DNA from 2 places in the Micromonospora sp. DT201 genome. Region 1 is predicted to be linked to the other one. Evidence: riboswitches for the same ligand, from Rfam matches in the RefSeq annotation. Region 1 holds a riboswitch; the other holds the start of a gene.
The links. Region 1 has a riboswitch for ZMP and ZTP ahead of ACLQ28_RS11320 (glycine hydroxymethyltransferase). Riboswitches for the same ligand answer to the same signal wherever they lie in the genome.

Region 1 (7,499 bases):
AGCCGCACCCCGGCGAGCAGCCGCCCGTCGGGCAGCCGCAGCAGCGTCGGCCCGCCAACCTGGACGCCCAGGTCGGTCCAGGCCCAGTCCCGGTACGGCGGCACCGAACGGCCGAGCTGCGCGCAGGCGTCGTCTCCGTCGCGGCGCAGCAGGCAGAACGCGGTGCCGTCCGGGTCGAAGACCAGCCCCGACTCGTTGGGGTAGCCGCCCTCGAACAGCGTTGGCACCCACGGCTCAAGGTCGACGCCGTCGGCACTGCGGTAGAGCCGGGCGAACCGGGGATCACGGGTGGCGTAGCCGACGCCGTACATCGCGTCGTCGTGCCAGGCCGCACGCCACACCCAGACGCCCGCCTCGCCGACCGGGGTCGGGTCGCCCCAGTCGTACCCGTCCGCGGAAATCCAGGTCACCGTCTGGAACGTCTTGCTGGTCTCCCCGGTGGCCGCCGCCGCCAGGATTTGCAGTCGTCCGTCGGGTCGCGGAACGAAGTGCGGGTCGCGTAGGTCGACACCGGCCCACCGCACCTCCGCCGCCGACCGCCAGGATCGGCCGTCGTCTGAGGTCAGCACCCGGATCACCCCGTCGTCGGAGAGGTGGGTCCGGGCCTCGCGGAAGGCACAGAACCAGCTTCCGGCGTGCCGGACGAGGTCGGTGAACGCGCTGTGCGGCGCGCTGTCGCCGATCCGGTGGACGGCGGTGACGGTGGCGGTGAGGGGGTGGGTGGGTGACGTCGTCATGCGCGGCGGCCTCCTGGGGGCGCGGGCAGAGCGGGCACGTGGCGGGGGCTGACGCTAACCGGCGGCGCCGACGACCGTGCGGCGACCAGGCGAATTCGCGACGAACTACTCCTGGCTCAGCGGGCCACGGTCTGCTCGGCGAGCAGCTCGCCGAGCACGTGCCGGCCCTCGGCGGCCTTGGCCGGCTCCGGATTGTCCAGGGTGATCAGCGCCTTCCACAGCGCCCAGCCGCGTCCCCGGGCCCAGGTGGCCCCGTCGAGGCCGACCGCCTCGCGGAATGCCGCGCGGCTGGGGCCGTGCAGCAGGGTCCAGGCGATCACGACGTCGCAGGCGGGATCGCCGACGCCGCAGCAACCGAAGTCGATGACGGCGGCGAGCCGGCCGTCGCGGACCAGCAGATTGCCGTACGCGACGTCGCCGTGGAACCAGACCGGCGGCCCGGAGAAGGTGGCGTCGAGGGCGGCGTGCCAGATGTTCGTCACCGCGTCGACGGGTAGCCGGTCACGGTGCCTTTCGATCGCGGCCCGTGTCTCCGCGTCGTAGGTGGACAGTGGGCCGCCCCGCCAGGCGCTGTGCTCGCCGGCAGTCGGGGCGTCGGTGGTGTCGACCTCCCGTAGGGCGCGCAGGAAGGCGGCGAGATCGGTGCCGAACCGGGTCAGGTCGTCGATCCGCTCGGCGCGGGCGGTTCGCCCGCCGATCCAGCGGTAGACCGACCACGGGTACGGGTAGCCGCCGTCGGCCCGTCCGTGCGCCAGCGGCGTCGGCACCTCCAAGGGCAGCCGCGGGCCGAGCACCGGCAGCCAGCGCTGCTCCTTGGCGACCTGGAGGGCGTACCCCGCGCCGCTGGGCAGCCGCGCGCTCATCGCGTCGCCCAGGTGGAAGGTGCGGTTGTCCCAGCCACCGACCTCGACGGGGCGGACCGGCAGGTGCGCCCACCGCGGGAACTGCTCGGCCACCAGGCGCCGCACCAGGGTCACGTCGATCCGGTCGGCCACCGCGTCGTTGGTGTCGGGTATGTCGGGGAGAGGCTGCACGCTCATCCGTTCGAGCCTGCGGGGGCTGCCTGGTGCCCCGCAACCGAATTCGCGCCCCTTGATCACCTCGATTGACGCTCATCGTCGGCGGGGCTAGGTTTCTAAACCATTGTCGGCGTGGAAACCGCCAGCGGACGGCCCGAGGGTGGGCACAGGGGTGCGAGGTGGTTGAGCCGATGCTGACCGATCGACCGACGGTGTCGCTCGCCGACTACGCCGAACGGGCCCGGGTGGTGCTGCCACCCGATGTCTGGGACTACGCCGCCGGCGGCAGCGCGGCCGAGGTGACCCTGACTGCCAACCGTCGCGAGCTGGATCGGATCGCGGTACTGCCCCGGGTGCTGCGCGGGGTGGGCACCGTCGACCTCCGCACCCAACTGCTCGGCCGCCCGTACGCGATGCCGGTCGGGGTGGCGCCCCTGGCGTACCAGCGACTGGTGCACCCGGACGGGGAGCTGGCCCTCGCGGCGGCTGCCGGTGCAGCCGGCGTGCCCTACGTGGCCAGCACGCTGGGCAGCACCCCGATCGAACAGGTCACCGGTGCGGGCGCGGAGGTCTGGTTCCAGCTGTACTGGCTGCGTGAGCGTGCCCTGGTCCGTGACCTACTGGACCGGGTCGTCGCTGCGGGTTGCCGGGCACTGGTGCTCACCGTGGACGTCCCGGTGCTCGGCCGACACCCCCGGGATCTTCGCAACGAGTTCCGGCTGCCGGCCGACGTGGTCGCCGCGAATCTGCCGGACGGCCGCGGTGCCCTGGCGCACGCTGGCGCACCGGGAGTGTCCGCGGTCGCCACGTCGTTCGCGCCGGCGCTGCGCTGGGCGGACCTTGCCTGGTTGCGGGAGCAGGTCGACCTGCCACTCGTGGTCAAGGGCGTGCTGGACCCGCGTGACGCGGTCGAGGCGGTGCGGATCGGCGCGGACGCGGTGGTCGTCTCCAACCACGGCGGCCGGCAACTCGACGGGGCGCCCGCCAGCATCACCATGCTGCCGGAGGTCGTCGACGCGGTCGGCGACCGGTGCCAGGTGCTGCTGGACAGCGGCATCCGGAGCGGCACCGACGTGCTGCGGGCGCTCGCGCTGGGGGCGGCCGGGGTTCTGGTCGGCAGGCCGCTGCTCTGGGCGCTGGCCGTCGGTGGTCAGAGCGCGGCCCGGGACGCGCTGGCCCTGCTCGCCGCCGAGCTGACCGACGCGCTGACCCTGGCCGGCTGCCCCGACCCGGCGGCGGCGGGAGACCTGCGCACGGTCGAGATGGGCTGAGCAACGACCGGTTCAACTCGTGGGTTGACACACCGCGTTCACCGGCTGGCAATGCGCGACGGCCTGCGTACCGCCGTCCTGGGTGGACGGTCATAATGGGCCACATGGTTGCCTGGGAGTACGCCCTGCTCGTCCGCCGCTATCAGGGACAGGGCCGCAATTTCCATGTCTCGTTCGTCTGGTACGCCCCGGACGGGTCACGCAAGGACATCACGGCCTTCGGTGACACCGCCATCGCGCACCTCAATATCGCCGGCCGGGAGGGGTGGGAGTTGGTCTCCGCCGCCGAAGACGTGAACAACGTCCAGGGCAGCACCGAAGTCCACCGCTACCACCTCAAGCGTCCCCTGGCCTGAGGTGCGCAGCTGACTCGAAGAGCGATATACCGCTGAGTCATAACTATGACTCAGCGGTATATCGCTCATTCAGGCGAGTGCCACCGGCGGCGTTACGCCCAGTGATCCCGGCGCCTCGGTGTCCGTGAGCCGCCCGGACGAGCTGTCAGGCCAGGTCGATGGCCGGGTAGAGCGGGTGCGGGGCCAGCAGATCGGTGGCCTGGCGGGCGATCTTGTCGGCCAGGTCGGGGTCGAGGACGTACTTGGCCTTCGAGGCCGTGCCGTCGGCGTTGGCGCCGGCGGTGGTCTGGGCCAGCACGGTGTGGATCAGCTCCGCGGTCTGGTCCATCTCGGCGGTGCCCAGGCCGCGGGTGGTCAGTGCCGGGGTGCCGATCCGGATGCCCGACGTGTACCAGGCCCCGTTCGGGTCCTGCGGGACCGAGTTGCGGTTGGTGACGATGCCCGAGTCGAGCAGCGCCTGCTCGGCCTGCCGGCCGGTGAGCCCGTAGCCGGACACGTCGATCAGCACCAGGTGGTTGTCGGTGCCGCCGGTGACCAGCTTCGCGCCCCGGCGCAGCAGCCCTTCGGCGAGGGCCTGCGCGTTGTCGACGATCCGCTGGGCGTAGTCGGCGAAGTCGGGGCGGCGGGCCTCCGCGAGGGCGACCGCCTTGGCGGCCATCACGTGCGGCAGCGGGCCACCGAGCACCATCGGGCAGCCCCGGTCCACCTGGTCGGCCAGCTCCGGCTGGCAGAGCACCATGCCGCCGCGCGGGCCGCGCAGCGACTTGTGGGTGGTCGTGGTGACGATGTGCGCGTGCGGCACCGGGTCGAAGTCGCCAGTGAACACCTTGCCCGCGACCAGGCCGGCGAAGTGCGCCATGTCGACCATGAAGGTGGCGCCGACCGAGTCGGCGATCTCCCGCAGGATCCGGAAGTTCACCTTCCGGGGGTACGCCGAGTAGCCGCCGACCAGGATCAGCGGCTTGAACTCGCGGGCCACCTCGGCCACCCGGTCGTAGTCGATCAGGCCGGTCGTCGGGTCGGTGCCGTAGCTGCGCTGGTCGAACATCTTGCCGGAGATGTTCGGCCGGAAGCCGTGGGTGAGGTGGCCGCCAGCGTCCAGCGACATGCCGAGCATCCGCTGGTTGCCCAGCTCCCGCCGCAGGGCGAACCAGTCGGCCTCGGTGAGATCGTTGACCTGGCGGACCTGGGCCTTCTTCAGCGCGGGGGACTCCACCCGGTCGGCCAGCACCGCCCAGAACGCGACCAGGTTGGCGTCGATGCCCGAGTGCGGCTGCACGTACGCGTGCGCGGCACCGAACAGCTCCCGGGCGTGCTCGGCGGCGAGTGCCTCGACGGTGTCGACGTTCTGGCAGCCGGCGTAGAAGCGGCGCCCGACGGTGCCCTCGGCGTACTTGTCACTGAACCAGTTGCCCATGGCCAGGAGCGTCGCCGGGGAGGCGTAGTTTTCGCTGGCGATGAGCTTGAGCGACTCCCGCTGGTCGGTCAGCTCGGCGCCGATGGCGTCGGCCACCCGTGGCTCGACAGCCCGGATCACCTCAAGGGCACTACGGAATGCGGTGGACTCGGCGTTGCGCGACATGCGACCTCCAACAGACGTGCGGGAAGGCCCAGGCGCTCGGCAAACGTCCTCGTGACGGGGCCGCTCCCCGATGGTTGTCCATCCCAACGCGCCAGTAACGGCCCGGTGTGATCCTACCGGGCTGGCCGGGGCCGTCCCGGGCGGACCTCCGTACACCGGCGACCGGAGGGTTGGGCGGTCGACGTCGGGCACACGGTGGGGAGCGGTTACCGCTGCCGGTAACGAGTTGAAGGGTGATCAGGCGGTCACCGCGTCGATCGCCTTCTTGATCGCCTTCGGAGCGGTGGGGGTGCGCGGGGCGTCCGCCCGTAGCGCGATCATCCTCTCGCCGATCTCCTGCAACTGCTTGCGACCCAGGGCGTCGCGGACCTTGGGGAACCACTCCTCCTCTTCCTCCTCGACGTGGTGGGTGACGTTCTCGATCAGCACCGTCGTCTTGGCGTTGAAGCGTTCATCGGTGGCATCCATGCTTCTGCCGCTGGCTCGCCGGCCCCTCCTCGGCATCCTGGAAGGCCTTGAACAGGCGGCGCATCTCCTTGTGGTCCTCTTTGAGCAGGACGATGGCATCGGTCGACACGGGTATGACCTCCCTGATCTCGTCTGGTGTGAATCCGGTACCCAGCAGGTCAAATGCGGAAACAGTGGATATCAGCCGCTCAGGCGGTGGCCAGCGTTCCGGGGATCTCGTCGAGCAGCTCCCGGGCGAGGAAGCCGATTCGGCCGTACCGGGGGACCAGACGTTGGCCGCTCACCGCGTGCGCGAACGAGCCCCAGCAGGCGGCCTGTGCCGGGTCCGCGCCGCGCGACAACAGCCCCGCCAGCAACCCGGCGAGCACATCCCCGCTGCCGGAGGTGCCCAGCCCGGCGTCGCCACTCTCCTCCCGCCAACCACGCCCGTCCGGGGCGGCCACGTGCCCGTAGAGCGAGACGACCGCCTCGTACCGGACGGCCAACTCGGCCGCCTCGGCGTCCAGGTCGTCGCCCGGGTCGCGCCCGAGCAGGTGCCTGGCCTCGGTGACGTTCGGGGTGAGCACCACGGGCCGGCCCGAGCCGACCAGCAGGTCCGGTGCGTGGCTGAGCGCACCGAGGGCGTACGCGTCGAGCACCAGCGACGTCTGCGGCCGGGCAGCGTCCAGGACCAGGCTCAGCAATCGGTTGGTCTCGTCGATCGCCTTCAGCCCGGGCCCGACAGCCACCACGTCGGCCTGAGCGACCAACTCGTCGAGCTGGCCGTTCCGGTCTGCGGCGACCGCGCCGTCGGGGGTCTCCGGCAGCCCGACCACCAGTGCCTCGGGCACCTGGATGCTCAGCGTGGCGGCGGTGGACTCGGCGGCGGCGAGCTGGAGCACCCCGGCACCGGCGCGCAGCGCGGCCACCCCGGCGAGCAGCACCGCACCGGGGGTGAAGCGTGACCCGCCGACCACCAGCACGGTGCCCCGGCTCTCCTTGCCACCGATCGGCACCGGAAGCGCCCAGTCCCGTAGCAGCCCCGGCGTGATCACCTTCACCTCAGACCGGTTCGGCATGGATCTCGTCCTCCCTGGTCGGCTGGGCGCCCTGCCGCTGCAGGTGGCCAACCTCGTTGAATCCGCCCAGCATCAGTTGATCCTGCTCGGCGGCGGACCAGTCGGTGATCGAGCAGTTGGCGATCACGTGCTCGCGGGTCAGCGCCATCAGGTCCGACTCGGTCAGCCCTTCCACCAGGTAGCGCAGCAGGAAGACCAGCGCGTCATGGCCAAAGAGCAGGACACGCTGGCCCTCGTGGTCCCGGCGCAGGTCGCCGAGGAGTGTCCGTAGCCGCAGCGCCACGTCGGTCCAGGACTCTCCACCCGGCGGCCGGTAGTAGAACTTGCCGAGTCGGGCCCGGCGTTCGGCCTCGTCGGGATACCGTCGGCGCACCCCGTGCCCGGTCAGGCCGTCGAGGATGCCCAGCTCCCGGTCGCGGAGCCGCTCGTCCCGGCTCACTGGCACCCCGGTGCCGTGCAGCGCCAACTCGGCGGTGGAGACTGCCCGCAGGTACGGCGACACCACCGCCACGTCCGGTCGGCGGTCCGGGGGCAATCCGGTCAGCCAACGGCCGGTGGCCCGGGCCTGCTCCTCGCCGGTGGGGGAGAGCGGCACGTCGGCGTCGCGGTGACTGAGCCCGATCAGCTCTTCGCCGGACGCCTCGGCGTGCGTCGCCGCCACGTTCGCGGTGCTCTCACCGTGCCGGATGATCCAGAGCGTCGCCAGTTCCGCCATGCCGATCCCCTACCCGGGCGTCGGCGGCGGTAACCGCACCCGCTTAGCCGCGCCGTTGCAGCAGGGCGACGGTGATCCCCGTCGCGTGGGTCACCTGAACAACCTGGTAACGCTCGGTGAGCACGGCGGCCTGCTTCTTCGGCAGCCCGGTCAGCGGCGCGTCGGTGATCGTCGGCAGCAGCACCCAGATGCGCGGCTCGTCCCGCAGACAGCTCGCCGGGTCGGCACACGCCGCCCCGAACAGCTCGTTGCGCTGTGCCGCGGACCGCTGCTCGAAGACGTTGCGCGGCGCG
Region 2 (7,499 bases), on a different contig from region 1:
ACAGTGGCCAACGACCCCCGCCGGGACCGGTACCTCGACCTGCTGTCGGTGATCAACGGCTGGTCGGCCGGCGATGCGGTCGCGCCAGCGGTGGCCTGGTTCCTCCAGGCTCTGCACGCCCGGATGCCCGAGCCGGCTCACTGAGCTGGTGGGTCGACCCCCGGGTGTCAGCCGAACCAGGTCACCGCCTGGCCGTGCCCTCGGGTCCACGCCAGCGGCTTCCCGTCGAGCGCGAGAACGTTGTGCAGCGCATCGTTCGGCGGGTGGGGCAAGCCGTCGTACCGCAGCACATCCGGGGCCTCGTTTGCGACCCAGTGCCCGGGCAGGTCACCGACCAGCCGAACGAACGCCTCCCGGCGCGGGGCGGGCACCTGGTAGAGCACCGACGTGTGAAAGACCACAAGCGTCGCGCCGGCTGGTGCCTGAGTGGCCAGCGCCGGCAGGTCGTCCACGAGGTCACCGCGGACAAGCAGCGGCGGGTCCGCCGCCGCGACCGCCGCCGCGGCACGAAGCCGGGCCCGCCGGTGCGCGTGCTCCGGCCAGATCAGCGCGTCCAGCCAGGACACATCGTCGGGGTCGGTCACGTCGAGCGGGTTGAGGTCGAGGCCGGCCCGCCACACCACCTGGGGTACGCGCGTCGGCGGCACCAACCCGCTTGCCGCGCACTCCAGGACCGGCTCGCCGGACCCGACCTGATGCTCGCCGTAGCGGTACGCGTACCGGTCGGGATAGAGGCAGAGCCCGGCAGACGCACCGACCTCCAGCAGGGCAAGGGGCTGCGGCAGAGCGGCGAGCACCGGCAGCAGGGCTGCGCAGCGGCCGCTCTCGTTCGTCTGGGTGGCCCGGGTGCGCAGCTGCGCCTCAACGGCGGGCCAGTGCGTCACCGTGTAGTCGAGGAAGGCGACCGGGTCGTCGACCGGGCCGCCGAGCCAGCGGACGACGCCGAACAGCAGGTTCGGCTGTCGTTTGGCGGGTGGAAGCGTGCCGAGCAGGGCGAGCAGGGCGTCGTCGTGGGCCACAGCGTGCGACAGGCGCTCGTACGTGGGCGACAACCCGCGCACCTCGCGGCTACCGAACCTGACGTATGCCTCGGCGGTTGTCATGCCCCTCATCGTCGCAGCCGTTTCACGGCATTTCAGCCCCCGTTGACGTGCGTCGCCTCACCCGCCTCGTAGAGTGCTGCGGCGGCCGGAACGTTGAGCAGCAGCTCAGCCGACCGGCAGAGGTCAACGGAGAGGTACGTGTCGTGCAGGGTGAAGGTGTTCGGGTACTGATCGTTGGCGGTGGTGTCGCGGGATTGGCGACGGTGGCCGCGTTGCGGGGTTGGGGCGCGACGGTCGACGTGGTCGAGCGGGCACCCGGGCCGACCGACTCCGGCACTGGCATCTACCTCACCGGCAACGCGACCCGCATGCTCGACGTACTCGGTCTGCGGGAGCCGGTCGCCGACGTCGCCGTGGAGATCACGCGGCAGCGCAGCGCCAACCAGCGCGGCCGTCGCCTCTTCGACATCGACGTGACCGCGCTGTGGCAGGGCGTCGGCCCGTGTGTGTCGCTGCCCCGGGCGCAGTTGCACCGGGCGCTGCTCGCCGGTGTCGGCGACGCGCCGATCCGCTGGGGCCGCCAGCCGGTCGCGCTCGCCGAAGAGGGCGACCTGGTCGCCGTCGAGTTCGACGATGGCAGTACGCAACGGTACGACCTGGTGATCGGCGCCGACGGGGTGAACTCGACGGTCCGCCGGCTCACCTTCGACGGTCAGGCGGCCCGCGACCTCGGCCAATACGCGTACCGGTGGGTCGCTCCCCGCATCGACGACGAGCCGGTCTGGTCGGTGCAGTTGGGGCGCGGTCGGCAGTTCCTCACGATCCCGATCAGCGCCGAGCAGACGTACTGCTACTACAACGACGGCCCGGTGGTCGACCGGCCGGGCTGGCGTGAGGAGCTGGGCGCGACGTACACCGACCCGGTCGGCGTCATGCTCAAGGCCCTCGACCACGACGACAGCACCCTGCACGCCGGGCCCAACCAGGAGGTCGTGCTCGACTCGTGGTCCCGGGGGCCGGTGCTGCTGATCGGCGACGCCGCCCACGCCACCTCGCCGAACATGGCCCAGGGCGCGGCGATGGCCCTGGAGGACGCGGTCGTGCTCGCTTCGTCGTTGGCCACCGCCGGGTCCATCGCCGAGGCCCTGCGCGGGTACGAGGCGCGGCGCCGCCCGCGTACGAACTGGGTGCTCAGCCAGACCCATCGCCGCGACAAGGCCACCGGGCTCCCGCCCACGCTGCGCGACCTGGTGATGCGCCGCCTCGGCGAGCAGATGTTCCGCTCGAACTACGGGCCCCTGTTCGCCCAGCCCTGACCGGTCCGAGCTGACCGGTCGAGGCTGGGCGTGCCCAGCACCGCTCAGGGCAGCTGGCCCGGCCGTCGGCGCCGGGAATCACATACATCCGCATTGGCACGAGAAACGAGTTTGTTTTTCCCGCCGCGTTCAGCAATAAAGAAATCGCTATGTATACGTGCATGGATGCAGCACGGAAACCGGGCTACGTGGTGTTAGTCACGGCTGCACCGTCGACGCCGGGCTTGTGGCTCGGCTCATAGTCGACCGCACCTTGCTACCCGAAAGTAGCGGCATATATTTCCGCTGTCGCCGGTCGGGATGGGCGCTGCGCTGATACGCGACGGCGCGTGGCGGCAACGCACTCCAGATCCGATCATTTGAATCCATGCGGGCAGGAACATTATCTTGAACAGCATTCCGTCGCTTCTTCTCGTACACGGCGCCTGGCACGGGCCCTGGGCCTGGCAGTCGCTCGTCGAGCAGTTCCCGGATATCGAGATCCACACCGTTGCGCTACCCAGTAGCGGCAACGACCCCGCTGCCCTCGGGGACCTCTACGACGACGCGGCCGTGGTCAAGGCCGCCGTCGCCGCCATCGACGGCCCGGTCGTGGTCGTCGCCCACTCCTACGGTGGTGCCCCGGTCACGGAGGCGCTCGCTGCCGCGGACAACGTACGCCGAATTGTTTATCTCGCTGCTTTTCAGCCGGACGTCGGCGATTCGCTCTTCTCCACCGCCGGTGGCGTTGCTCCGCCGTGGTGGGAGGTGCACGAGCGGACGGACCTGAAGGGCAAGGGTCACATCGAGCCATCGCAGCCCCGAGAGGTCTTCTACGGCGACGTCGATCCGGAGATCGCGGAACAGGCCATTGCACGACTCGGACTCCAGTCCTGGGCCTCGACGCAGCAGCCGCTGACCGAGGCGGCGTGGCGCACCATTCCCAGCACCTACATCATCTGTGAGGCCGACAACGCTCTTCCGCCCTTCGCCCAGGAGCTCATGGCCAAGCGGGCCGAGCGGGTGTTGCGGATGAACTCCTCGCACTCGCCGTTCCTTTCTCAGCCCGTCGAGTTGGCCGCGCTGATCCGGGCGGAACTCTCCGCCTGACGCACGCGGCGCGGGTAGCGGGTGGGCGCGCCCGCCCGCCCGGCTCCGTCGACGGCACCAATGCCGACGAGCGATATACCTCAGAGTCATTAATATGACTCTGAGGTATATCGACGAACGGCACCATGCCCCCGGTGCGGGTCTGCCCGGCACTCAAGGGCTCTGCTGGTCCAGGTGGGCAGTCGCCCTGGTCATGCGGCATTATCGAACCACCGGCGACTGGCGGCACGGGGATGGTGCAACCATCGGGGAGCCTCTCGCGGGCGTCGACCGCCTGGGCGCCTGCGTCGAGGGACCGTCATGACCACGACCAGCAAATCCGTAGAACACCACACCCCGTCGGGCCCAGCCCGACTCCTGCCGGGTGCACCCGTCGCCGAGGCCGTCCTGGCCGAGACCGCCGCCGCAGCCGCCCGCCTACGCAGCCGCGGGATCACACCGAGCCTCGCCACCATCCTCGTCGGCGACGACGACGCCAGCGCCGGTTACATCGCCATCAAGCAGCGTCAGGCCGCCGCGCTCGGGTTCGCGTCGCCGCACGTGCATCTGCCTGCCACCGCCGCCCAGGCCGACCTACACCGGTCCATTGCCCGATTCAACGCCGATCCCGCCGTGCACGGACTGCTCGTGCAGTACCCCGTTCCGGGGCATCTGGACTACGACGCGGCGCTGCAGACCATCGACCCGGACAAGGACGTCGACGGCATGCATCCGCTGAACATGGGGCGTCTCGCCGTCGGCCTGCCCGGCCCGCTGCCGTGCACTCCCGCCGGCATCGAAGCCCTCCTGGCGCACTACGAGATCCCGGTCGCCGGTCGTGAGGTCGTCATCCTCGGCCGGGGTGCCACCCTTGGCCGACCCCTGGCGATGCTGCTCGCCCAGAAGCGCCCGACCGCCAACGCCGCCGTCACCGTCGTACACACTGGCGTGCCCGACTGGGCCCGCTACACCCGCCGCGCCGACATCCTCGTCGCCGCCGCCGGCGTACCCCGGATCGTTCAGCCTGAGCACGTCAAGCCCGGCGCCGTCGTCATCGGTGCCGGCGTCCGGTACGAAGGGCGGCGTCTCCTACCGGACGTGGACGAAGCGTGCGCCGAGGTCGCCGGCGCCATCACGCCCCGGGTTGGCGGGGTCGGTCCGACCACCGTCGCGATGCTGTTCCGCAACGCCGTACGCGCCGCCGAACGCGCGAGCCAGTAGCCCGGTCACCGCCGCAGGTATGCCGCCGGCCTCGGCATGATCAGGGCAACAACACGAACACCTGGATAAGGCGCTGCCCCGACTCCCACGAGGGAAGCCGGGGCAGCGCCCGCGTTTCGCGTTACGTCAGCTGCAGCCGCTGGTGGAGCCGCAGCCCTCGCAGACGTAGCAGCTACCGGCCGGGCGCATCTTCGTACCGCAGGTGAAGCAGAGCGGTGCGTCGGCGGCCTTGCCGATCACGGCCTCCAGCAACTCGGTGCTGGAACCCACGCTCGGAGCCGGCTTGGCGGCGGCCACGTCGGCCATCTCCTGGGCCGGCTGCGCGACGGCCTCCGGCTTGGCCGGGGTCTCCACCGGTGCCGAGGACGCCATCGCGGTGAGCTCCACACCAGTGACCGCGGCAGCTTCCGCGTCGGCCTCGGCCCGCAGTTGGGCGGCCCGCTCGGACGCGGTGAAGATGCCCAGCTCGGCACGGCGCTCGTACGGCAGGAAGTCCAGCGCCAGGCGACGGAAGATGTAGTCCATCACCGAGGCCGCCATCCGCACGTCCGGGTCGTCGGTCATACCGGCCGGCTCGAAGCGCATGTTGGTGAACTTGCTGACGAACGTCTCCAGCGGCACGCCGTACTGCAGGCCGATGCTGATGGCCACCGAGAAGGCGTCCATCACCCCGGCCAGGGTCGAGCCCTGCTTGGACATCTTGAGGAAGACCTCACCGAGGCCGTCATCCGGGTAGGACGACGCGGTCAGGTAGCCCTCGGCGCCGCCGACGGAGAAGCTGACCGTCTCGGACGGGCGCTTCTTCGGCAGGCGCTTACGCACCGGCCGGTACTCGATGACCTTCTCCACCGCGGCCGGGGCGGCCGGCGCGGTCTCGACGGCGGCCGGCTCGGTGGCCTTGTTGGACTTGGCCACCGAGAGCGGCTGGCCGACCTTGCAGTTGTCCCGGTAGATCGCCAGCGCCTTGAGGCCGAGCTTCCAGCCCTCGAAGTAGATCTTCTCGACGTCCTCGACGGTGGCTGCCTCCGGCATGTTGACCGTCTTGGAGATGGCACCGGAGACGAACGGCTGGATCGCCGCCATCATCCGCACGTGCCCCATCGGGGCGATCGTCCGCTCCCCCATGGCGCAGTCGAAGACCGGGTAGTGCTCCGGCTTGAGGCCCGGGGCGTCCACCACGTGGCCGTGGTCGGCGATGTGCTCGACGATCGCCTCGACCTGCTCCTCGGGGTAGCCGAGGCTGCGCAGGGCGCGCGGAACCGTCTGGTTGACGATCTGCATCGAGCCGCCGCCGACCAGCTTCTTGAACTTGACAAGCGCCAGGTCCGGCTCCACGCCGGTCGTGTCGCAGTCCATCATGAAGCCGATCGTGCCGGTCGGCGCGAGGACGCTCGCCTGCGCGTTGCGCCAACCGAACTTGTCACCGATCTTGTTGCCCTGGGTCCACTGCTTGGTCGCCTCGCGGACGATCGCGGTGGCCACCGGGCTGGTCGGCTTGATCTCGTCGTTGGCTGCGGCGTGCTTACGCATGACCCGCTTGTGCGGCTCGGCGTTGCGGGCGTAGCCGTCGTACGCGCCGACGACGCCAGCCAGCTCAGCCGAGCGGCGGTAGGCGGTGCCGGTCATCAGGGACGTGATCGACGCGGCGACCGAGCGGCCCTGCTCCGAGTCGTACGGCAGGCCGGTGGCCATCAGCAGGGCGCCGAGGTTGGCGTAGCCGATGCCGAGCTGCCGGTAGGCGCGGGAGGTCTCGCCGATCTTCTCGGTCGGGAAGTCCGCGAAGCAGATCGAGATGTCCATCGCGGTGATGACGAACTCGACGGACTTGACGAACTTCTCCACCTCGAAGCCACCGTCGGCGCGGAGGAACTTCATCAGGTTGAGCGAGGCCAGGTTGCACGAGGAGTTGTCCAGGTGCAGGTACTCCGAGCACGGGTTCGACGCGGTGATCCGCCCGGTCTCCGGGCAGGTGTGCCAGTCGTTGATCGTGTCGTCGTACTGCAGGCCCGGGTCGGCGCACTCCCAGGCAGCCTGGGAGATGGTGCGGAACAGCTTCTTGGCGTCGACGGTGTCGATCACCGCGCCGTCCAGCCGACCGCGCAGGTCGAAGCCGCCGCCGGTCTCCACCGCCGACATGAACTCGTCCGAGACCCGGACCGAGTTGTTGGCGTTCTGGTACTGCACGCTGACGATGTCGGAGCCGCCAAGGTCCATGTCGAACCCGGCGTCGCGCAGCGCGCGGATCTTGTGCTCCTCGCGCGCCTTCGTGACCACGAACTCCTCGATGTCCGGGTGGTCGACGTCGATGATGACCATCTTGGCCGCGCGGCGGGTCGCCCCACCGGACTTGATGGTGCCGGCAGAGGCGTCCGCGCCGCGCATGAAGCTGACCGGGCCGGAGGCGGTGCCGCCGGAGGAGAGCAACTCACGGGAGGAACGGATCCGCGAAAGGTTGACCCCGGACCCGGAGCCGCCCTTGAAGATCAGCCCCTCCTCCTTGTACCAGTCGAGGATCGAGTCCATCGAGTCGTCGACGGCCAGGATGAAGCAGGCGCTGACCTGCTGCGGCGACGGCGTGCCGACGTTGAACCAGACCGGCGAGTTGAAGCTGAACACCTGGTGCAGCAGCATCCAGGTCAGCTCGTGCCCGAAGATCTCGGCGTCCGCCGGGCTGGCGAAGTAGCCGTACTCCTCACCCGCGGTGCGGTAGGTGGTGACCACCCGGTCGATCAACTGCTTGAGCGACCACTCCCGCTCCGGGGTCCCCACCGCGCCCCGGAAGTACTTCGTGGTGACGATGTTGGCCGCGTTCACGCTCCACGACTGCGGGAACTCGACCCCACGCTGCTCG

Region 2: it holds a riboswitch for ZMP and ZTP, as region 1 does, so the genes downstream of both, ACLQ28_RS12085 (bifunctional 5,10-methylenetetrahydrofolate dehydrogenase/5,10-methenyltetrahydrofolate cyclohydrolase) here and ACLQ28_RS11320 (glycine hydroxymethyltransferase) in region 1, are expected to answer to the same signal.

What each region holds. Positions count from the first base shown of each region.
Region 1 is NZ_JBNCKP010000004.1:393,568-401,066, forward strand. It holds gene ACLQ28_RS11300 (exo-alpha-sialidase) at 1-737, opposite strand, end outside; gene ACLQ28_RS11305 (aminoglycoside phosphotransferase family protein) at 854-1,777, opposite strand; gene ACLQ28_RS11310 (alpha-hydroxy acid oxidase) at 1,948-3,027, shown strand; gene ACLQ28_RS11315 (hypothetical protein) at 3,123-3,383, shown strand; gene ACLQ28_RS11320 (glycine hydroxymethyltransferase) at 3,529-4,965, opposite strand; ZMP/ZTP riboswitch at 4,985-5,074, opposite strand; gene ACLQ28_RS11325 (hypothetical protein) at 5,203-5,433, opposite strand; gene ACLQ28_RS11330 (hypothetical protein) at 5,417-5,542, opposite strand; gene ACLQ28_RS11335 (NAD(P)H-hydrate dehydratase) at 5,622-6,491, opposite strand; gene ACLQ28_RS11340 (histidine phosphatase family protein) at 6,475-7,206, opposite strand; gene ACLQ28_RS11345 (glycosyltransferase family 39 protein) at 7,250-7,499, opposite strand, start outside.
Region 2 is NZ_JBNCKP010000005.1:89,557-97,055, reverse strand. It holds gene ACLQ28_RS12105 (MerR family transcriptional regulator) at 1-144, shown strand, start outside; gene ACLQ28_RS12100 (DUF2332 domain-containing protein) at 168-1,103, opposite strand; gene ACLQ28_RS12095 (FAD-dependent monooxygenase) at 1,247-2,359, shown strand; gene ACLQ28_RS12090 (alpha/beta hydrolase) at 2,747-3,448, shown strand; ZMP/ZTP riboswitch at 3,654-3,735, shown strand; gene ACLQ28_RS12085 (bifunctional 5,10-methylenetetrahydrofolate dehydrogenase/5,10-methenyltetrahydrofolate cyclohydrolase) at 3,749-4,648, shown strand; gene ACLQ28_RS12080 (vitamin B12-dependent ribonucleotide reductase) at 4,775-7,499, opposite strand, start outside.